DNA from 4 places in the Streptomyces sp. NPDC048331 genome. Region 3 is predicted to be linked to each of the others. Evidence: riboswitches for the same ligand, from Rfam matches in the RefSeq annotation. Region 3 holds a riboswitch; each other region holds the start of a gene.
What was found. A riboswitch is a leader RNA that binds a small molecule or an ion and turns the genes downstream of it on or off. The one in region 3 is predicted to bind cobalamin.
Positions count from the first base shown of each region.

Region 1: it holds a riboswitch for cobalamin, as region 3 does, so the genes downstream of both, ACGFYY_RS04620 (CoA-acylating methylmalonate-semialdehyde dehydrogenase) here and ACGFYY_RS01745 (ribonucleoside-diphosphate reductase subunit alpha) in region 3, are expected to answer to the same signal.
Region 2: it holds a riboswitch for cobalamin, as region 3 does, so the genes downstream of both, metE (5-methyltetrahydropteroyltriglutamate--homocysteine S-methyltransferase) here and ACGFYY_RS01745 (ribonucleoside-diphosphate reductase subunit alpha) in region 3, are expected to answer to the same signal.
Region 4: it holds a riboswitch for cobalamin, as region 3 does, so the genes downstream of both, ACGFYY_RS18700 (CbtB domain-containing protein) here and ACGFYY_RS01745 (ribonucleoside-diphosphate reductase subunit alpha) in region 3, are expected to answer to the same signal.

Region 1 is NZ_JBICYT010000002.1:240,826-246,303, reverse strand. Features, by position in the region: gene ACGFYY_RS04625 (cobalamin-binding protein) at 1-785, opposite strand, end outside; cobalamin riboswitch at 834-1,019, shown strand; gene ACGFYY_RS04620 (CoA-acylating methylmalonate-semialdehyde dehydrogenase) at 1,213-2,712, shown strand; gene ACGFYY_RS04615 (acyl-CoA dehydrogenase family protein) at 2,709-3,863, shown strand; gene ACGFYY_RS04610 (enoyl-CoA hydratase/isomerase family protein) at 3,860-4,948, shown strand; gene mmsB (3-hydroxyisobutyrate dehydrogenase) at 4,945-5,478, shown strand, end outside.
Region 2 is NZ_JBICYT010000002.1:220,575-226,052, reverse strand. Features, by position in the region: gene metE (5-methyltetrahydropteroyltriglutamate--homocysteine S-methyltransferase) at 224-2,548, opposite strand; cobalamin riboswitch at 2,738-2,893, opposite strand; gene ACGFYY_RS04525 (ANTAR domain-containing protein) at 3,296-4,006, shown strand; gene ACGFYY_RS04520 (PP2C family protein-serine/threonine phosphatase) at 3,954-5,478, shown strand, end outside.
Region 3 is NZ_JBICYT010000001.1:378,673-384,150, reverse strand. Features, by position in the region: gene ACGFYY_RS01745 (ribonucleoside-diphosphate reductase subunit alpha) at 1-1,689, opposite strand, end outside; cobalamin riboswitch at 1,832-1,961, opposite strand; gene ACGFYY_RS01740 (GNAT family N-acetyltransferase) at 2,006-2,503, opposite strand; gene ACGFYY_RS01735 (Uma2 family endonuclease) at 2,582-3,166, shown strand; gene ACGFYY_RS01730 (CstA-like transporter-associated (seleno)protein) at 3,219-3,416, opposite strand; gene ACGFYY_RS01725 (carbon starvation CstA family protein) at 3,413-5,478, opposite strand, start outside.
Region 4 is NZ_JBICYT010000011.1:225,663-231,140, forward strand. Features, by position in the region: gene ACGFYY_RS18670 (hypothetical protein) at 1-376, shown strand, start outside; gene ACGFYY_RS18675 (hypothetical protein) at 454-636, opposite strand; gene ACGFYY_RS18680 (hypothetical protein) at 694-1,086, opposite strand; gene ACGFYY_RS18685 (hypothetical protein) at 1,199-1,798, opposite strand; gene ACGFYY_RS18690 (hypothetical protein) at 2,086-2,334, opposite strand; gene ACGFYY_RS18695 (CbtA family protein) at 2,356-3,123, opposite strand; gene ACGFYY_RS18700 (CbtB domain-containing protein) at 3,169-3,384, opposite strand; cobalamin riboswitch at 3,426-3,561, opposite strand; gene ACGFYY_RS18705 (histidine phosphatase family protein) at 3,576-4,046, shown strand; gene pucL (factor-independent urate hydroxylase) at 4,135-5,052, opposite strand; gene ACGFYY_RS18715 (aspartate aminotransferase family protein) at 5,333-5,478, opposite strand, start outside.

The DNA.
Region 1 (5,478 bases), on a different contig from region 3:
AGCACCCACACCTCGCCCGCCCGCACGGCGGGCAGTTCCTCCCACCCCGGCAGCGCGGTGAGCAGGCTGATTTCGGTCAGGGTCCGTTCGGGCGGGAAGCCGCACGGCAGCACCAGGATGACGTCCGGGCGCGCGGCGCGTACCGCATCCCACGTCATCGGCCTGGTGTGCTCCCCGGGCGCGGCCAGCAGTGGCTTCCCTCCCGCGTACGTGATCTGCTCCGGTACCCAGTGTCCGGCCGGCCACAGCGGGTCGAGCCACTCGATGGCCACTACCCGCGGCCTCGGCCGGCCCGCCACGGCGCGCCGGACACCGGCGAGCCGGCCGAGCAGCTCTGTGCGTCGGCGCTCGGCCGTGTCCCGGACTCCCAGCAGGTCGCCCACAGTGACGAGGCAGTCCAAGACGTCGTCCAGGGTTCGCGGTTCCAGGCTCAGCACGCGAGGTCCGGCATCCATGAGGCGCACCGCCCGGGAGACGCTCTCGTAGGAAACCGCGCAGACCCGGCAGAGGTCTTGGGTGAGCAGGACGTCGGGGGCGAGCGCGGCCAGTGCCTCCGTGTCCAAGGTGTAGAGCGACGAGCCGCTGTGCGCCGCGCCACCGACCGCGGCGGAGATCTCCCGGCTGCTGAGTGCGTCCGCGTCGAATTCGGCGCGGGTGACGACGGGCACCGACGCGACCGCCGCGGGCGGCCAGTCGCATTCGTGGGTGCGCCCGACCAGGTCAGCGGCCAGTCCGAGGTCCGCCACGATGTCCGTGGCCGCGGGGAGCAGGGAGACGATGCGCATGCCACGACTCTAGGCCCGCCCGAGTGGTGGGTCTGGACTTACTAGGACGTCCAACTATATGTTCGTGGCACAAGGTCCGCGGTGCAGGGAAGCCGGTGAGAAACCGGCACGGTCCCGCCACTGTGACCGGGGAGTGTGCTGCCATCCACACGCCACTGACGAGGTCTGTCGGGAAGGCGGGCGGCGCGCGGGGATCCGGGAGTCAGGATACCGGCCGCGGATTGTTCCGTGTTGTCCACGAGGATGGAGCAGACACGCATGGCACCGGTTTGTACCCACGACCCTGGTGATCCGGCGGAGCACGCACACACCGATTTCGCGCGCTCGTAGTTCTCACGGCTTCCCCGCAGCGGCGCACCCACACCCGGGTGCAGTCCGCCGGCCTGCCGTGCCATCCCCGGATCCAACCTGACGAGAGCAGGCACCCATGGTCCGTGAACTCACCCATTTCATCGGCGGAAAGCACACCACCGGCACCTCCGGGCTCTTCGCCGATGTGTACGACCCCAACACCGGCGCCGTCCAGGCCCGGGTCCCGCTCGCCGGGCGCGCCGACACCGAGGCCGCCATCGCCAACGCCGAGGAGGCGCAGGCCGAATGGGGGCAGTGGAACCCCCAGCGCCGCGCCCGCGTCATGCTGCGCTTCCTCCAGCTCGTCGAGGGTGAACGCGAGAACCTGGCCCGGCTGTTGTCGGCCGAGCACGGCAAGACCGTCGCCGACGCCCACGGCGACCTGCAACGCGGCCTGGAGGTTGTCGAGTTCGCAGCAGGTATCCCGCACCTGCTCAAGGGCGAGTTCACGGACAACGCGGGCACCGGCATCGACGTGCACTCCTTGCGATCCCCGCTCGGTGTCGTCGCCGGCATCACCCCGTTCAACTTCCCCGCCATGATTCCCCTCTGGCAGGCCGCGCCTGCCCTGGCCTGTGGCAACGCGTTCATCCTCAAGCCCTCCGAGCGCGACCCGTCCGTACCGCTGCGCCTCGCGGAGCTGTTCCTGGAGGCCGGTCTGCCGCCGGGCGTCCTGAACGTCGTCAATGGCGGGAAGGAAGCCGTGGACACCCTCCTCGAGGACCCCCGCGTCCAGGCACTCGGTTTCGTCGGCTCCACGCCGATCGCCGCGCACATCTACGCCACCGCTGCCGCCCACGGGAAGCGGGCGCAGTGCTTCGGCGGAGCGAAGAACCACATGATCGTGATGCCGGACGCGGACCTCGACCAGGCCGTGGACGCCCTGATTGGCGCCGGCTACGGCTCCGCCGGCGAACGCTGCATGGCCATCGCCGTCGCCGTACCGGTGGGCGAGGACACAGCCGACCGGCTGGTCGCCGCGCTCAAGGACCGCATCGCGACCCTGAAGATCGGGCGCTCCGACGACCCGGACGCGGACTTCGGCCCCTTGGTCAGCCGGGACGCCCTCGACCGGGTGCGCCGCTACGTCGACATCGGCGTCAACGAGGGCGCCGAGCTCGTCGTCGACGGCAGGAGCTTCACCCTGGACGGTCACGAGGACGGCTTCTTCGCCGGTGCCTCCCTCTTCGACCGGGTCTCCCCGCAGATGCGCGTCTACCGGGAGGAGATCTTCGGCCCCGTCCTGTCCGTGGTCCGCGCCGCCGACTTCGAGGAGGCGCTGCACCTGCCGAGCGAGCACCCGTACGGCAACGGCGTTGCCATCTTCACCCGGGACGGGGACACCGCCCGCGAGTTCACCCGCCGGGTGGGTGCGGGCATGGTCGGCGTCAACGTGCCCATCCCGGTGCCCGTCGCCTACCACACCTTCGGCGGCTGGAAGCGCTCCGGCTTCGGCGACCTCAACCAGCATGGCCCTGACTCGATCCGCTTCTACACCCGTACCAAGACCGTCACCTCGCGCTGGCCCTCCGGGGTCAAGGAGGGCGCGAGCTTCACCATCCCGACGATGGGGTGAGCGCCGTGACCACCACCCTCACCGAGGACCAGCTCGCCCTCGCCGAGGTCACCCTCGACTTCGCCCAGGAGCAGCTCGCCCCCCATGCCGTGGCCTGGGACCAGGACAAGCACTTCCCCGTCGACGTCATCCGCCGCGCGGCCGCACTCGGTCTCGCTGGCGTGTACGTCCGCGAGGAACACGGCGGCTCCGGCCTCTCCCGCAGCGACGGCGTGCTCGTCTTCGAGACCCTCGCGACGGGCTGCCCGTCCATCGCCGGCTACCTCTCCATCCACAACATGGTCGCCTGGATGATCGACCGCTACGGAGACGAAGGCCAGCGCGCCCGCTGGCTGCCCGGACTCTGTTCCGCGGCGACCCTGGGCAGCTACTGCCTGACCGAACCGGGCGCGGGCTCGGACGCCGCCGCGCTGCGCACCCGCGCCGAACGCCAGGGCGACCACTACGTGCTCACCGGCGTCAAGCAATTCATCTCCGGTGCCGGCACCTCGGACGTCTACGTGGTCATGGCCCGGACCGGCGAGCCGGGCCCGGGCGGGATCTCCGCCTTCGTCGTCGAGCGCGAGGACCCGGGCGTCTCCTTCGGTCCCAACGAGCGGAAGATGGGCTGGAACGCCCAGCCGACCCGCCAGGTGATCCTCGACGGCGTCCGGATCCCTTCCGATCGGCGTCTCGGCGCGGAGGGCGACGGCTTCCGCATCGCCATGAACGGCCTCAACGGCGGCCGCCTCGGCATCGCCGCCTGCTCGCTCGGCGGAGCCCAGAGCGCCCTCGACCGGAGCCTGTCTTACCTGGCCGACCGTGAGGCCTTCGGCAGCCGACTCCTGGACGCGCAGGCGCTCCAGTTCCGTCTGGCCGACATGGCCACCGAACTGGCCGCCGCCCGCGCGCTGGTCCGGCAGGCCGCCGAGGCACTGGACACCGGGGATCCGCTGGCGCCGCGCCTGTGCGCGATGGCCAAGCGGTTCGCCACCGACACCGGGTACACGGTGGCCGACGCGGCCCTCCAGCTTCACGGCGGCTACGGGTACCTCAGCGAGTACGGCATCGAGAAGATCGTCCGCGACCTAAGGGTCCACCAGATCCTGGAAGGCACCAACGAGGTCATGCGCGTCATCGTCGCGCGCGGACTCACGGAGACCCTGCGATGACACACGAAGCCCCTGAAGACCGCGACCATGTCCTCCTGCGCACCGAGGGCCACGCCGCGTACATCACCCTCAACCGCCCCAAGGCACTCAACGCCCTCAGCCACCCCATGGTGCTCCGCATCGAGCAGGCCCTCACGGCCTGGGCCGAGGACCCCGCCGTCGCCCTCGTCGTCATCGAGGGCGCCGGGGACCGGGGCCTGTGCGCGGGCGGGGACATCCGGGCGATCTACGACGACGCCCGCACCGGCGGCACCGCCTCGGCGGACTTCTGGCGGGACGAGTACCGCCTCAACGCGCTGATCGCCCGCTACCCGAAGCCCTACGTCGCGCTCATGGACGGCATCGTCATGGGCGGTGGAGTCGGCGTCTCGGCCCACGGCAGCGTCCGGATCGTCACCGAACGCTCCAAGATCGCCATGCCGGAGACCGGCATCGGCTTCGTCCCCGACGTCGGAGGCACCTACCTCCTCGCCCTGGCTCCGGGAGAGCTCGGCACCCACCTGGCACTCACCGGAGCTCCGGTCGGTGCCGCGGACGCGCTGCTGTGCGGGCTCGCCGACCACTTCGTCCCGGCACAGGCGCTGCCCGCGCTGTCCCGGGAGCTGGCCGTGGAATCCGTACACGAAGTGCTGGAGCGGCACGTGCAAGCGCCTCCCGCAGGGACCCTCGTTCCCGCGCGCGCCGAGTGGATCGACCGCTGCTATGCCGCCGACACCGCCGAGGAGATCGTGGCCCGGCTCCTGGCCTCGGGCCCGTCCGCCGCGAAGGACGCGGTGGGCACCCTGCTGTCCAAGTCGCCGACGGCGGTCAAGGTCACCCTGGCCGCGCTGCGCGCCGCCCGCCGGCTCGGCCCGCTGGAGCGGGTGCTGGAGCAGGAGTACCGCATCTCCTGCGCGGCACTGTCTTCGCTCGACCTGGTGGAGGGCATCCGGGCCCAGGTCATCGACAAGGACCGGAACCCGCGCTGGTCTCCGGCCGCGCTTGAGGACGTCACCCCGGCGGACGTGGACCGGTACTTCGCCCCGCTCGACGCGAACGAGCTCGGGCTCGTCGCGGCCACTTCGTCGCAGGAGGTCGTCTGGTGAGCACTACCGTCGCATTCATCGGGCTCGGACACATGGGCGGGCCGATGGCCGCCAACCTCGTCAAAGCCGGCCACCGCGTCCTCGGCTTCGACCTCGTACCGGCTCTGCTGGCCGCCGCTGCCGCCACCGGCGTCGAGCCGGCGCCCTCCGCCGCCGAGGCCGCCGCCGTGGCCGACGTGGTGATCACCATGCTTCCCGCGGGCCGTCACGTCCTCTCCCTCTACCGGGAACAGGGGCTGCTCGCCGCGGCCCGCCCCGGGACCCTGTTCGTCGACTGCTCCACGATCGACGTGGCCGACGCCCGGGCCGCGCACGAGGCCGTCGTCGCGGCCGGTCACCGGGGGCTGGACGCCCCGGTGTCCGGAGGAGTCGTGGGCGCGGAAGCGGCGACCCTCACCTTCATGGCGGGCGGAGGGACAACCGAGTTCGCCGCTGCCGAGCCGCTGCTCGGCGCCATGGGGAAGAAGGCCGTGCACTGTGGTGCGGCAGGAGCCGGCCAAGCCGCGAAGATCTGCAACAACATGATCCTC
Region 2 (5,478 bases), on a different contig from region 3:
GTCGTGTCTCCCAACGTGGCCGGTGGCCGCTTTCGCGGGACCCCTGGACCGAGGACGCCGCCTTGCCGGCCAGGCGTAGACAGCTCAATGCCTACGCCGTCGCGGAGAACGGCTGTTCCGCTTCGCCACCTGAGACCTTCCCGTCTGCCGGGCCTGCGTCGCTCCTGTCCGGTCGTGGCCGGTCCGGGCCGGACGCCGAAGCGCCCGGCCCGGACGCGCGGCATCAGCCGTTGCCGACCGCCAGCTCCGCCCTGACCTCGCGGGCGGCGGCGACGAGGTTCTCCAGGGAGGCTCGGGTCTCGGTCCAACCACGGGTCTTCAGGCCGCAGTCGGGGTTGACCCACAGCCGTTCGGCGGGGATGGCGTCCAGCCCCTTGCGCAGGAGGCCGGCGGCCTCGTCGGTGCTCGGGACGCGCGGGGAGTGGATGTCCCAGACGCCCGGGCCGGCCTCACGGGGGTAGCCGTGCTCGGCCAGCTCGTCCGCGACCTGCATGTGGGAGCGGGCGGCCTCCAGGCTGATGACGTCGGCGTCGAGGTCGTCGATGGCCTGGACGATGTCGCCGAACTCGGCGTAGCACATGTGCGTGTGGATCTGGGTGTCCGGCCGCACACCACTGGTGCTGAGCCGGAACGACTCGGTCGCCCAGGCCAGGTACTCGGCGTGATCCGCGGCCCGCAGAGGCAGGGTCTCGCGCAGCGCCGGCTCGTCGACCTGGATGACCGAAGTGCCTGCTGCCTCCAGGTCGTTCACCTCGTCGCGCAGGGCGAGCGCCACTTGGCGGGCGGTGTCTCCGAGCGGCTGGTCGTCGCGTACGAAGGACCAGGCGAGCATGGTGACCGGACCGGTGAGCATGCCCTTGACCGGCTTCGGCGTCTGAGCCTGCGCGAACGTCGTCCAGCGAACGGTCATCGGCTCCGGCCGGGAGATGTCGCCGGCCAGGACGGGCGGGCGGACGTAGCGGGTGCCGTAGGACTGCACCCAGCCGTGCTGGGTGACGACGTAGCCGGTCAGCTGCTCCGCGAAGTACTGGACCATGTCGTTGCGCTCGGGCTCGCCATGTACCAGCACGTCGACGCCGGTCTTCTCCTGGAACGAGATCACCTCGCGGATCTCGTTCTCGATCCGCTCCTCGTACCCGGCCGCGTCGATGCGGCCGGCCCGAAGGTCGGCGCGGGCCACGCGCAGCTCGTCGGTCTGCGGGAACGAGCCGATGGTGGTGGTGGGTAGTACGGGCAGTCCCAGGTGGGCGCGCTGCGCGGCAGTGCGCTGCGCGTAGGGCTGGGAGCGGCGGCCGTCCGCGTCGGTGACGGCAGCGGTGCGGGCCCGGACGGCAGGGTCGTGGGTGATGGCGGAATGGGCGCGCGAGGCCAGGTCGGCGCGGTTGGCGGCCAGCTCTGCGGCGATCACGTCGGTGCCTTGGGCGAGACCGCGGGCGAGGGTGCTGATCTCGGTGGTCTTCTGTCGGGCGAAGGCGAGCCACCGCCGGATCTGCGGGTCGATGTCCCGTTCGGCGTTGGCGTCCAGCGGCACGTGCAGCAGGGAGCAGGACGCGGCGACGTCCACCCGGTCGGCAAGGCCGAGGAGGGTGCCGAGGGTGGTCAGCGACTTCTGGTAATCGTTGATCCAGATGTTGCGACCGTTGACGACACCCGCGACCAGGCGCTTACCCGGCAGCCCGCCGACCGCGGCGAGGGCATCGAGGTTCGAGGCGGCGGAGTCGGTGAAATCGAGGGCAAGGCCCTCCACCGGGGCGGCGGCGAGGACCTGGAGGGCGTCGTCGAGCCGGCCGAAGTAGGAGGCGACCAGCAGCTTGGGCCGGTCGGTGAGGGCGCCCAGGTCACGGTAGGCGCGGGCGGCGGCGTTCAGGTCGGCCGGGGTGCGGTCCTGGACCAGGGCGGGCTCGTCGAGCTGCACCCACTCGGCGCCGGCGGCGCGCAGGTCGGCAAGGACCTGTGCGTAGACGGGCAGCAGCCGGTCGAGCAGGGTGATCGGCTGGAAGTCGGCGGCGACGCCGGGGGCGGGCTTGGCGAGCAGCAGGTAGGTGACAGGGCCGACGAGGACCGGGCGAGCCGACCGGCCGAGCGCGAGGGCCTCCTTCAGCTCGGCGACCTGCTTGCCGGAGTCGGCGGTGAAGACGGTGTCGGGGCCGAGTTCGGGTACCAGGTAGTGGTAGTTGGTGTCGAACCACTTGGTCATCTCCAGGGGGGCCACGTCCTGGGTGCCCCGCGCCATCGCGAAGTAGCCGTCGAGGGCGTCCGCGGCGATGGCCTCCTGGTGCCGATCGGGGACAGCGCCGACCATCACACTGGTGTCCAGGACGTGGTCGTAGTACGAGAAGTCGCCGGTGGGCACCTCGGTGATGCCGGCGTCGGCCAGCTGCTGCCAGTTCGCACGACGCAGGTCGGCGGCGGTCCGGCGGAGGGCGTCGGCGGTGACGCGGCCCTTCCAGTAGCCCTCGATCGCCTTCTTCAGTTCGCGGTTCTGTCCCTGGCGGGGGTAGCCGTACACGGTGGCTCGTGCTGCCGCGGCTGCGGACTTCGCTGTCACGGAACTCTCCTTCGCGAGATGTGTCCAGAACATCCCGGACGACGGGACGCGGACGCGAAGGGACGACAGAACGTGCGGACCACGCCGCGGGAGAGAACACCGCACGTGCCGCTCGCTGTGTACGCCGACCCGCCCACGAGGTCACCGGGACATCCGCATGCGGAATACGTCCGCGTGCGGGCAACGGGCAGGTCTTCGGACTCGCGGGCACGCCTGCCGGTCTCCCGGCGGGCACCTACTGGCCGTCGCTTCCCAGGACCGTTGGCCGGTCCCAGTGCGTATGACGGCGGTCGTTCCCGCTCACCGCTGCGGGGCAGTCCCGGATTCCCACCGGGTTCCCTCTTACGACGCATCCCGCCTGGCGGACGGGGCGAACCAGCTGCACCGGCCACCCTAGGGGCCCGGATCGCGCAGCGACGAGTGGATTCCAGTATTCGGACAGTGGAATGAGATATCCGGCGGGAGGTAGCCGGGGAGGCGGACGTGCACGTCGAGTCAGGCCGCGAGCCTGCTGGATGTCGACCCGGACACCGCGTACGGCTGATGTCGGAGGGAGCTGCCCCGCTCGTCGGGCACACACATGCCGCTGACCGTCCGCGAACGACGGCGGAGCCTCGAGCGACGGAACCACGACGGTCCATCTCCTCCACCAACCCACACTTCCCCGTGCGGGCCCGGCCCAGACCGCCCAGGGCGCCGCGCGGTCGGGCCGGTTACAACGGCCGTGGGGCGTGGCATGCTCGACCTATGGAGGGCGATTCCGTGCTACCCACAGGCGGCGGCGCGAGCCCCGAGATGCTGGCGTTGGCCAACGTGGTCGCCAGGCTCCGTGCCGAGGTCGTGGACCTGGAGGCACAGGCGTCGATGACAGCCGTCCTCGAGCGTGCCAAGGGCATGGTGATGGCCCGGACGGGCCTACCGCCGGACGCCGCGTATCAGGAGCTGCTCGACAGTGCCGCGCGACACCGCCGGACCCTGCTGGAGGAATGCTGGATCACCCAGGGCCAGGTCGGTGCCGGTTGGGCGGGGACGCCGCCGAAGGCCGCCGAGCGGGCCGCTCGTGCAGCCGTGCCCGTAGTGGAGCACACCCCCTTCGACACCGGTCGCTACGTCCTCTCCGGTGGGGTCGGCCCCCGAGCCGGCCATCGGGCGCTCCTTGCCCGCTTGGCCGAAAGCCTGACGGCCGCCGACGTACGTGCCCCCTCCGAGATCGCGGGCCTGCTGCGATACGTGCTCGGCGAAACGGAGGACGTGGCCGCGGTGATGATCTACACCGTTGCCCCGGCCGGAAGCCTGGAGCTGACCGGGCACGCGGGCGTGGACGACGCCACGGCCGAGCAATGGAGCCACATCCCCCCCGCTCAGCGGTGTCGCGGCACTGGAGGCCATCGAGGCCGAGGAGGCGGTGTGGCTCGAAGACCTGGCGCGGGACGCCGTCCGGTACCTGCTGATCGGTGAGCCGCCCGAGCGGTGGCCTTCCCGCGCGTGGCTCCCCGTACCCGGGAGTCGGCCGGTGACGGCCGTCGTCGGATTCTTCCGTACCCGGCCGGGCCCCTTCGACGCGCGCACCCGGACCCTCCTCCGGCGGGCGGTCGGCCTGTGCACCGGCCCCTTGCGGGAAGACCGGGACTCCGACCGGCCCGACCCCCTCCAGCAGGACGTCGAGGACGTCCAAGCGATCTTCGACGCCCTGCCGGGGCCGGCGGTGCTGCTGACGCCGCTGCGTTCGCCCACGGGACAGGTGGAGGACTACCGGATCGACGCGGCGGCGCCCGAGGCCCTCGACGTGGCCGGTCGGCACGGCAGACAGCTGATCGGCCGGAAGATCCTGGAGACGTACCCGACGGTGGCGGGCAGCGACGTCTGGGAGGGGTACCTGGACACGCTGACCACGGGCGCCGTCTACGAGAGCGAGCCCTTCACCTATGAGGAAGTGGCCGCCGGAGCCCCGCGGCAGTCCGTCTACTCGGTCCGGGCGTCGAAGCTGAGGAACCGTCTGATCGTGACGTGGATCCGGCACGACACCGACGAACGTGAGACCCGCAGGCTGGACGACATGCAGCGCCTGGGCAACCTCGGCTGGGCGGGCTGGAACCTCACCACGGACACGATCAGCTGGTCCGACCAGGTCTACACGATCTTCGACCGCGATCCCGCTCTGGGCCCCATGCGCCTGGAGGAGCTGCCGAGTCACCTGCTGGCGGAGGATCTGCCGGAACTGGGCGCGGCCGTGCAGCGCCTGTTGGGCGACGGCGGGGCCATCGACCAGCCCTTCCGGATCGCCACGGCACGCGGCGTCCGGCACCTGCGGATCGTCGCCGAGGGCCAGCGGGACGCGGACGGCAATCCGGTGGAAGTACACGGCTTCTTCCAGGACCTGACCGCGCAGCGGGGCGCCGAGACGGCCCTGAAGGAGAGCGAACGCGCCAATCTCGTCCAGCGGGGCATGCTGAAGGCGGAGCGCGCCCTGGCCGCAAGACTCCAGGACACCCTCCTGCCGATCGCCGAGCAGTCCCTCGAGCTGGCCGGTCTGCGCGTCGACGTGGCCTACGTCCCGGCAGAGAGCGGGCTGAACGTCGGGGGCGACTGGTACTCCGCCATCGAACTCCCTGACGGGAGCGCGTTGTTCGTCGTCGGGGACGTCGCCGGCCACGGCCTGTCGGCTGTGGGCACGATGGCCCAGCTGAGGTTCACGGCCAAAGGCATGAGCATCACCGGATCACCCCTGTCGGAGGTCCTGGCCCGGCTCAACACGCTCCTGCTCCACACGGCGGGGGATGCCCACGGCGCCACCGCGACCATGGTCATGGGGCGCTACCAGCCCTGGGACCAGCGGCTGACCTGGGTGCGGACGGGGCATCTCCCGCCGCTGCTGATCCGGGGCGGCCGGGCGGTCTACCTCCCCCAGCCCGAGGGCAGCCTCCTCGGCG
Region 3 (5,478 bases):
CAGCGGGCCGCTGCGCTCGGCGAGGTCGCACGAGGCCTCGTAGGCGGCCAGCATGATGCGCTCGGAGAGCTTGGTGGACAGGGCCTTCGCCTCGGGGGAGTCGAAGGGGAGCTTCAGCTTGAAGAAGACGTCCTGGAGGCCCATCGCGCCCAGACCCACCGGACGCCAGCGGGCGTTGGAGCGGCCGGCCTGCTCGGTCGGGTAGAAGTTGATGTCCACCACGCGGTCGAGGAAGGTCACGGCGGTGCGGACGGTCTCGTCGATCCGCTCCCAGTCGATCTCGCCGTCCACGACGAAGGCGCCCAGGTTGACCGAGCCGAGGTTGCAGACGGCCGTCTCGCCGTCGTTCGTGACCTCGATGATCTCGGTGCAGAGGTTCGAGGAGTGCACGACCGTGCCCGGCTCGGCGGTCTGGTTCGCCGTGCGGTTGGAGGCGTCCTTGAAGGTCATCCAGCCCTGGCCGGTCTGCGCGAGGGTACGCATCATCCGGCCGTACAGGTCGCGGGCGGGCATGGTCTTGCGGGCCAGGCCGTCCGCCTCGGCCTTGCGGTAGGCGGCGTCGAAGTCGTCGCCCCACAGGTCGACCAGCTCGGGCACGTCGGCCGGGGAGAACAGCGACCAGTCGGCGTCGGCGTTCACACGGCGCATGAACTCGTCCGGCACCCAGTGGGCCAGGTTCAGGTTGTGCGTACGGCGCTGGTCCTCACCGGTGTTGTCGCGGAGCTCCAGGAACTCCTCGATGTCCGCGTGCCAGGTCTCCAGGTAGACGGCGGCGGCGCCCTTGCGGCGGCCACCCTGGTTCACGGCGGCGACGGAGGCGTCGAGGGTCTTCAGGAACGGCACGATGCCGTTGGAGTGGCCGTTGGTGCCGCGGATCAGGGAACCGCGGGCACGGATACGGGAGTACGAGAGGCCGATGCCACCGGCGTGCTTGGAGAGCCGGGCCACCTGGTGGTAGCGGTCGTAGATCGAGTCGAGCTCGTCCAGCGGGGAGTCCAGCAGGTAGCAGGAGGACATCTGCGGGTGCCGGGTGCCGGAGTTGAAGAGCGTCGGGGAGGACGGCAGGTAGTCCAGACGGCTCATCAGCCGGTACAGCGAGGCCACTTCCTCGACGGCCTGGACGCTCTCGTCGGCGGCCAGACCGCAGGCCACGCGCAGCATGAAGTACTGCGGGGTCTCGATGACCTGACGGGTGATCGGGTGGCGCAGCAGGTAGCGGCTGTGCAGGGTGCGCAGGCCGAAGAAGCCGAAGCGGTCGTCGGCGCCCTCGGCGAGGGTCAGTTCGACGAGCGAGTCGAGCCGGCTCGCGTGCGTACGGACGAACTCGGCGGTGCGGTCGGCGATGAGGCCCTCGCGGTGGCCGACCTCGACGGAGGCCGAGAAGGAGGTGGAGCCCTGGCTCGCGGCCTCGTCGCGGACGGCCAGCGTCAGCAGGCGGGCGGCCAGCCGGGAGTAGGCCGGGTCCTCGGAGATCAGGCCGGCGGCGGCCTCGGTGGCCAGCCCGCGCAGTTCGGCGTCGTCGGCGGCGGCGCTACGGCCGCGCAGCGCGGAGGCCGCGACCCGGCCGGGGTCGGTGTCGGGGAGGTCCGCCGTCAGTTCGGTGAGGGTACGCAGCAGCGTGGCCCCCGGGCCCTCGGTGTTGTCGCCAGAAGTGGACTCGGCGCGCGGTGCGGAAGGCGCGATGGTCACGGCGGGAGCTCTCCCTCGCTCGGCCCGGTCATCGGCGGGGCGGGGCGCGAGCGGGCGCATGCGGGCGCGACGAGAACGCTTACCCCGCATGGCGTCCACCGGCCCAACCGCGAGGCCCGGACGAATCGGCACCCGGTTCGGTCGAGCCGGGCGCGCTGTCGGCAGGTCATCGGACTTGGCGTCCGGTAGCCGGACACTTCATACCGTTGCGGGACAGTTCCGGATTCGCACCGGATTCCCCTGCGGCGACAGCAGGCATGAGCATACATGTGGGGGCGGCCCTCTGCGGTAACCCCCACATGTAGTGTCGGCGCGGCTACAGCTTGAGCCGGTAAGTGAGGAGTGTCAGGCCTTCGATCGGCGCCCAGTCCCGCTCCGGAGTGCGTACGAAACCCAGTCGCGCGTAGATCCGATGGGCCTCGGCCATGCCGCCCTGGGTGGAGAGGACCAGGCCGGTCACGCCCTCCAGAGCCCTCGCCCGCTCGACGCAGGCACGCACCAGAGCCTCGCCCGCGCCCTGGCCGCGCGCCGCGCGGGCCACCGCGAGCATCCGGAACTCGGCCTCGTCCGGGGCCGCGATGTCGGCGAGCGCACTGCCCGGGGCGGCGAAGGTCACACCGCCCAGCAGCCGTTCGTCCCGTACGGCGACGAGCACCTCGCCCTGGACGGCCCGGCCGGCCACGTCGCGCAGCACGTTCAGGTAGCCGTCGTCCTCGTTGAAGTCCAGATGCCCGTCGGCGAGGTAGGCCCCCGCCGTGATCTCACCCAGCTCCGCGTACTCGGCGGGCAGCGCCGTTCTGATCACCATGTCCATGCGGTCGAGTGTGCAGGACGGGTGTCGGGGTGCGGCGCTATCGTCGAGGACAGCACCGTCGAGGAAGGTGAGCGAGGCATGACCGTGATGGCCGACCGCCCCCACATGCTGACCGAGGAGTTCGAGACCCTCGCGCGTATAGGCGCCAGAGAGGTCGAAGGGCTGCGGTTGGAATTCATCGACGGGGTCATCAGGAGCAAGGCAGTGCCGGACGGGGATCACGGGCGGATCATTGTGTGGCTGAGCCGGATCTGCATGCAGCATCACCCGGACCTATGGCTGCATGCCGGGCAGGGGATCAAGGTGGAGCAGTACCGGGAGGGCCGTGCCATCCCGGACGGCGTCCTGGCGCATGAGGACGCCTTCGTCGGCCAGGGCGACTGGGCGAATCCCGGGCCCGTCCTGATGGCTGTCGAGGTGACCTCGTGGGACTCCGACACCGAGCGGCGCGACCGGATCGAGAAGCCACGCGCGTACGCGTCGACGGGTATCCCTGTCTATCTGCTCGTCGACCGGCTCGAATGCCAGGTCCTCGTCCACAGCGACCCGGACGGCCACCGTTACGAGACCGTCCGCACCGTTCCCTTCGGCAAGGAGGTCCGCCTCCCCGATCCCGTCGGCATCACCCTCCCGACCGAGCCCCTCAAGGACTGGGTGCGCTGAGGAACGCCGAAGGGGCCCCACCGCGTCGTGCGGTGGGGCCCCTTCGCGAGGTTCAGCAGCAGCGGAAGCCCTCGCGGGGATCCGCCTCGCGGGCGTCCGTACGGGCGCGTTCGAAGGCGCGGCGGGTGAGGACCTCCGCGTGCGGGTCGTGGGAGCGGGCGTGGGCCACGTACCGGTCGTACGCGGCCTCCCCGGAGAACTCCCGTACGTAGAACCGAGCCCTGGCCAGCACGCTCCGTACGGTGCTCACGCCACCGGCTCCTTGACGTGTCCGCCGGTCGCGTCCGGCCCCGCCGCCGCGAGCTCCGCACGCTCCTCGGCGGTCGCGATCAGCCCGGCCGGGGCGACGATCTTCGACTCGGTCCACGGGGTCTCGGAGAGGGTCGCCGACCCCGGGTCGCGGACGGCCTTGAGGCAGGTCCGGGCCGCGTCCGCCAGGACCACGATGATCAGGAGGGCGAAGAGGGCGCACAGGACGCCGTCGACCGTGGCGTTGGTGACCACGGTGTGCATGTCGCCCATGTTCTTGGCGGGCGGCAGGACCTTGTCGGCGTCGATTCCGGCCTGGTACTTGTCGCGCTGGGCGAAGAAGCCGACCTTCACGTCCTCGGAGAAGATCTTCTGGTAGCTCGCGGTGAGGGTCACCGTGGCGTCCCAGACCAGCGGAACGCCCGTCACCCAGGCCCACTTGAGTCGACCGGACTTGATCAGCAGCGTGGTGCAGACGGCCAGCGCGACCGCCGCGAGCAACTGGTTGGCGATGCCGAAGAGCGGGAAGAGCTGGTTGATGCCGCCGAGCGGGTCCTTGATGCCGACCCACAGGAAGTAGCCCCAGCCGGCGACGACGATCGCGCTCGCGAACCATACGCCGGGCTTCCAGCTGACGTCCTTGAAGGACTTGTGCACGTTGCCGAGGGTGTCCTGGAGCATGAACCGGCCCACGCGGGTGCCCGCGTCGAGCGTCGTCAGGATGAAGAGCGCCTCGAACATGATGGCGAAGTGATACCAGAACGCCTTCATGCCGGCGCCGCCGGCCACGGCGGAGAAGATCTCCGACATTCCGAGTGCGAAGGTCGGAGCACCGCCGGTGCGGGAGAGCAACGTGGCTTCCTCGACGTCCTTGGCGGCTTGGGCGAGCGCCTCCGGGGGGATGGCGAAACCGAAGTTGCCCACCGCCTGGGAGGCGGATTCGACCGTGGTGCCGATGACCCCGCCGGGGGAGTTGACGGCGAAGAAGAGGCCGGGCTCGATGATGCAGGCCGCGATGATCGCCATGACGGCGACGAAGGACTCGGTCAGCATGGCGCCGTAGCCGATCATGCGGACCTGGGTCTCCTTCTGGATCATCTTCGGGGTGGTTCCCGAGGAGACCAGGGCGTGGAAGCCGGAGAGCGCGCCACAGGCGATGGTGATGAAGACGAAGGGGAACATCGACCCGGCGAAGACCGGTCCGTCCCCGCGGGCCGCGAATTCGGTGACCGAGGGCATCTTCAGGGTGGGCATCGCGACGACCACACCGATGGCGAGGAGCGCGATGGTGCCGACCTTCATGAAGGTGGAGAGGTAGTCGCGGGGTGCGAGCAGCATCCACACCGGCAGCACCGATGCCAGGAAGCCGTACACCACCATCCAGATGACCAGCGTCTCCTTCTCCAGGGTGAAGGTGTCCGCGAAGGAGGACTCGGCGACCCAGCCGCCCGCGACGATGGCGAGCAGCAGCAGCGCGACGCCGATGACGGAGACCTCGGTGACCCGGCCTGGCCGCAGGACGCGCAGGTAGAAGCCCATGAAGACGGCGATCGGGATGGTCATGCCGATGGAGAAGACGCCCCAGGGCGAGTGCGCCAGGGCGTTGACGATGACGAGGGCCAGCACCGCCAGCAGGATGATCATGATGGCGAACACGGCGATCAGGGCGGCGGCCCCGCCGACGGGCCCGATCTCGTCCCGGGCCATCTGGCCGAGCGAACGCCCGTCGCGGCGGGTGGAGAAGAACAGCGTGACCATGTCCTGGACGGCCCCGGCGAAGATGACGCCGGCGACGATCCAGATGGTGCCCGGCAGATAGCCCATCTGCGCGGCGAGTACGGGCCCGACGAGCGGGCCGGCGCCGGCGACGGCCGCGAAGTGGTGGCCGAAGAGCACCCGACGGTCGGTGGGGTGGAAGTCGACACCGTTGTCAAGGCGTTCGGCGGGGGTGGCCCGGGTGGCGTCCACCTTCAGTACGCGGTCCGCGATGAAGCGCGCGTAGAAGCGGTAGGCGATCGCGTACGAGCCCAGCGCCGCGGCGAGCAGCCAGGCGGCGGAGATCT
Region 4 (5,478 bases), on a different contig from region 3:
GCGGCACCGGCAGACGGCGAACACGGCCCACCTGCACAAGAGCGCGTTCGTGGGCCCCGTGCTCCTCGGACTCGTGTACGGATTCTGGGCCGCCTTCATCGAGCGCCAGGCGGGGCCGGTGACCGCGGGCAACGTCTTCTACGGGATCCTGTGCGGCGTGATCTTCGCAGCGATCATGTTCGGCCTGGCCAGGGTCGGTCCCCGGATGATGCGTGAGGTCCACGCCGCCGCCTACGGAGCCTTCGGCGGCATCGCGGCGGGCTATCTGCACAGCCTCACCGACCAGTCGATCCTCAAGGCCGTCGTGGTGGGCCTCGCCGTGGCCGCGGGCGTCGGCCTGGCGGCGTTCTACCGCTACTACACGCACGAGGACTGAGCACCGGACCGCGAGCGCCGGTTGCCCGGGCCGAGAGGCCCGGGCAACCGGCGCTCCGCGCCTGTGCGCGCGCCGTCCTACGCGGCCGAGTCCGCGGGGGCGGTCCGCTGCGGTTCGCTCTCGGGCTCGACGGTCGTGGCCGTCGCTGGGGTCGTGGCGGTGGCCGTGGTCGGCTCGGTCTTCTGCCGGACCGGCGGGGAGAACCGGGTGACCTCGGCGCGGAGCATGGCGTTCAGTGCGGCGTACGGGTCGATGGGCATGGCGGAACCTCACGGTGCTCAGGTGGGTGTGGGGGCTGCGTTCGGACCTCGGTCCGCTCAGCAGCGCAGCACCACACTCCGCACCGTCCGCCGGGACAGGGCCGGTTCGGCCGCGTCCTGGGCGGGCCCGCACGCCGGGGCGGCGCGGTGTTCCACGTGAAACACCGCGCGTGGTGCCCGCCGTACGCCGGTCGGTCCGCGCGTGATCGTCCGTACGGCCGTCCGAGCCTCGGGATCCGGAGCCGGGGCCGGATCCGACGGGCCCTCGCCGGGCTCGGGGGACTCGGCGGGCGCGCTCGGCGCGGCGGGCACGGCGGGCACGGCGGAGGCGGGCCGGAACTCGGCGGCCGCGGCGCCGGCCGGTCCGGCGCCGAAGACGCACAGCAGCACGACACAGACCACGGTCAGAGCCCTGGCCAGTGCCGAACGCGCGTGGTGCCTCCCGTTCATGCGAGGGGTGTGCCCCGCCACGCCGGGAGACTCCCGGACGGACCCCGAGAAGCCCCCGACCGGGGGACGAAGACACCCCCCACGGCTGACAGGACACCCGGGGCCGGTGGGCTCAGTGGGTGCGGCGCTGCCCGGTCAGCCGGGCCAGCACGGCGGTCTCGCCGCCGACCAACCGCAGTTGGGCCCGGCCGGGCGGGCCCTCGTGGCCGGAGGTCCTGCCGGGGGAGACGCGGACGACGGTGAACACGGCCGTACGGCTGTCCGCGCGGGGGATCTCGATGGTCCGGCCCCGCCGCAACGTGCCGAGGCGGAGCCCTTCCACGGTCACCACCGCGGTCCCGGCCGCACCGGGAGCGGGCCCCCCGGTGTCCCAGGCGACCTCCTCGCGATCGCCGTTCAGCGGCACGTCCACGCCCAGGCTGGGGATCCGCAACCGCAGCGGCCGCGCGGCCCGCAGAGGTCCGTTGACCTCCCGCAACGGCCCGGGTTCGGTCCTCGGCGACCGGGCCCCCGTGCCGGAGCCGTGCTCGCCGGACTGCTCCAGCTCCCGTACCAGCCGGCGGTGGCCGGACAGCCCCAACGCCCGCGACGGCAGCGCGTCGTCGGTGGTCACGGCCGCGGTCCGGGCACCCTCGGTCCGTTGCAACACCGCGATGCCGGTGGACAACAGAACCACCGTCAGCGCGGCGACGGCCCACTTGGCGCGGGGCATGGGATTCCCTCCTGTCCGGCCCGGGCGGCCGGGGTCATGTGAGCAGTGGACACTTCCTCTGCCCATCGGCACCCCGTGCAACACGGTGGACTGACATCGCGTCACGGGCGTGTCGTCGCCCGATCGGTGAGTCTTCGCAGATCGCGAAGGGTCCACCCGCCGGATCCCCGGGGTGGTGCCCCTGCGCCCGAACGGGTGAGAGTTCGGGCGTGTCCAGGTCGTCCCCGCCCGCTGCGCGGGAGGCACCCCCTAGAGCCAGTCCTCCGGCCTGATCCGAAAGACAGGCCCTAGCCGCACATGACGACCGCGGCCGTGCCCGCCCCCATCAGCGCGCCGGCCAGATGCATGGCCGGGTGGCCGTAGTCGCCGTACCAGAGGTGGCGGGCCAGGCCGCCGAGCGCGGCCAGCGCGGCGATGATCCCGATCTGACCGAAGAGCGTGACGGCGCAGCAGGGGGCCAGGAGCAGCAGGAACGAGTTGAGCCAGAACGGGGCGGCGCCCGTCCAGCCCCGCCATTCCCTGATCGCCGTCGCCATGTACTACGGGCCCCCTCGTGCTCAACCGGTCGGCTGCACAGCCTCCTTGGGTGCGGAAGCGGGCACAAGGGCTCGTTCGGCTAGAAAACCGAAAGCCAGGCCGAAAGTCGTCCACAGAGCCGTCTGGACGGCCAGGGACGCGAGGCGGAACTCCCAGATCAGCGCGCCGGGGAAGCCCTCCGGGACCTCGTCGACGCCGGGCAGCAGGGCGTACGAGAGGCCGATCAGCAGGAGGAAGGCCGCGCCGGCGACGATCGACGCGTTCCAGTTGCCGAGCCTCGGCGCGAGCCGCCGGCCGAGGATCAGCGCGCCGGCCGCCAGCAGCACGCTCAGGGCGACCATCAGGAGGTAGAGGGCGGTCCGCCGGGCGGCGGTCTCGGGATCGCCCACGGCGGGGGGATTGGCGGGGTACTTGAAGAACGGCACCAGCGTCACGGTGACGTACAGGGCCCCGGTGACCAGGGCGGCCGTGGCGCGCGGGCCGAAGCGGCCGATGCGGCCCAGGGCGAAGCAGTAGACGAGCGCGGCGATCCCGCCGAGCGCGACCGCGTAGAGCAGGACGCCCGTGCCGAGCCCGGCCGTGGCCTGGAGGGCCCGGCTGACCGGCGCGTCCTCGCCGTGGTCGTGACCGGCCGAGGCGGCTTCCTCGATGGCGATCGCCGCGTCCACCTTGGACTCACCGAGGAGGTAGGCGACGAGGAAGGCGGCCACGCCGGCCAGCAGGCCGGCGAGCATGCCGCGGACGAGCAGGGTGCGGGGGGAGACCCCACCCGGAGAAGAGGAAGTCATGGTGCGTCGGTTCCCTCGCTGAGACGTCGGTCGGTGGCAGGGGAATCAGTGGCAGGGGAAACCGAGCAGGTGGCGGCCGTCGTGCAGCCACTCGTGGATGGTCTCCCCCTCGAAGAGGGAGGTGGCACCCTGCTCGGCGCCGACGAAGTACAGCAGGACGAGCATGAGGACGCCGACGAACACGGCCCAGGGGGCCAGCTCGGAGAGCGAGATGGGGGCGATGACGGGTGAGTTCGTCGTGGGCACGGCGGTGTGGGCCATGGCAGAACCTCCAGAGGGAAACACGCGTCCCGGTCAGTGGTGGTGCTCGCTACGACGGTGGCGGGTCTGACTTTCCTCCCCTCGGGGAGGCTTCACAGTGGCGCGACCGTGCCGGATTCTCACCGGGCTTCCGTCGTTCCGTCGTAGGTCAATTGAACCATTTGTGACCGTACCGCGCTTACGCTCGCCTGATGAAGACCCCGTTGGTGCGAGTTCGACTGGTCAGTTTCCCTCTGGACGCGGCCGCCCGTCAGGGCCGCTTCGGTCACGCGCGGCCGTGCCCGGGTCACGAGGGGCTGCGCGGTCCGGCCATGGGTGAGTGGGCCGGGCTGACCCTGGACGAGGTGGTGGGCCGGGATCCGGCGGCCGTGCGCGCCTGGCTGACCGATCCGGCGTACGCGCCGCCGGGCGGGGAGTCCGTGAACGCGCTGATCGCCCGCGTCGGGGCGGAGCTGGCGGGCCTGGCCGAGGGCACGCACCGGATGGTGGTCGAGCAGGCCGTCGTGCGCGCGGCCGTGGTGCACGCCCTGGAGCTGCCCGCGGCGGCCTTCTGGCGGCTCGACGTACGGCCGGAGTCGGAGACCACCCTCACCGGGCGGGCGGGGCGCTGGAACCTCCTGGTGGGCCGGCCGCAGGACGAGCAGCCGCAGGACGAGCCGTAGCCGTCGCCGTAGTGGTGACCGCCGTAGGGGAAACGATTCGGCCCGGACCCCGCGACGCGGTCCGGGCCGAATCGACACCACCCGCGCGTCAGGCGACGATCCAGTCGGACGTCGAGATCACCGGCTGCACGCCGTCGCGGTGGATGGTGCCCTCGATCAGGCCGTACGGCCGGTCCGCCGCGAAGTAGACCTCGTTGTCGTTCTTGAGGCCGAAGGGCTCCAGGTCGACGAGGAAGTGGTGCTTGTTGGGGAGGTTGAGGCGCACCTCGTTGACCTTGGGGCAGTTGTCGAGCACACGCTCGGCCATCTGGTTCAGGGTCTGCTGCAGCGAGTACGAGTACGTCTCCGCGAAGGCTTCCAGCATGTTCTTGCGGACCTTCTTGTACGCCTGGTCCCAGTCGTACCCGGCGTCGTCGGCGGCGAGCGCCGAGTGCGCCCAGCGCGCGGTGACCTTGGTCGCCAGGATGCGGTCGTACGCCTCCTGCAGGGTCGTGTACCTGTCCTTGATGTAGCCGTGGAACTCGGAGTTGGTCGAGTTCATCACCGTCAGGTCCTTCAGCCCCGAGATGACCTGGAGGCCGGTCGTCTCGCTGTAGGTGATCTGCGCGGTCCGCACCTCCTGGCCCTTGCGGACGAAGGAGTGCTGCTCCTTGCGCGTGGGGACCGGGATGCGGTCCCACGCGTACTCCTCGATGCGGATCTGGGCCTCGCGGATCGGCTGCTGCGAGGAGACGAAGTGCTTGGCGAGCTGGATGCCGAAGGCCTCGGGGGATTCGATGCCGTGCTCCTTGCCGAAGGCGTACACCGTGTTCTTGGTGGTGTCGGTCGGCAGGCAGTTGGCGTTGTCGCCGGTGAGGTGGACGTCGCGGAACTCACCGCGGAGCGCGACCGAGACGTTGAGGTCACGGATCTCGTGCCAGGAACCGTCGCCGCCCTTGCGGGTGACCTTCACGATGCGGTTCTCGGCCTTGCCGTACTGGTTCTGGGCCAGGACGTGCTTGCTCATGCTGTCTTCCTTCGGGTACTCGGGAACACGGAGTCCGGTGGTCTGGATCCCGTACGCCCGGCGTCCAGCGCCCGCCCGAATCAAGGACGTCCCGCTCCCCGCCGTTCGGCCCCTCGCGGAGGGACCGCCCCGGGCCTGACGTGCATCCCGGTTCGTAGGTGCTTGGCCTGTTGTGTCTTACGGCCTGCACGGATTGCAGCATGTGTACGGGGGGTTGATCCCCGTACAAATCCTCCGAACACCAGCACCCACGCCTTGGGCGACCCCACAGAATCGCAGGTCAGGTGGTGTGCGCATCCGCCACCGAGAGGGCCTCGTCGAGGATCGCCAGCCCCTTGGCCACGTCCTCGGGCGTGATGTTGCACGGCGGCGCGACGTGGATGCGGTTGCCGGCGACGAGCGGCCAGAGCCCGCCCTTCTTGCAGG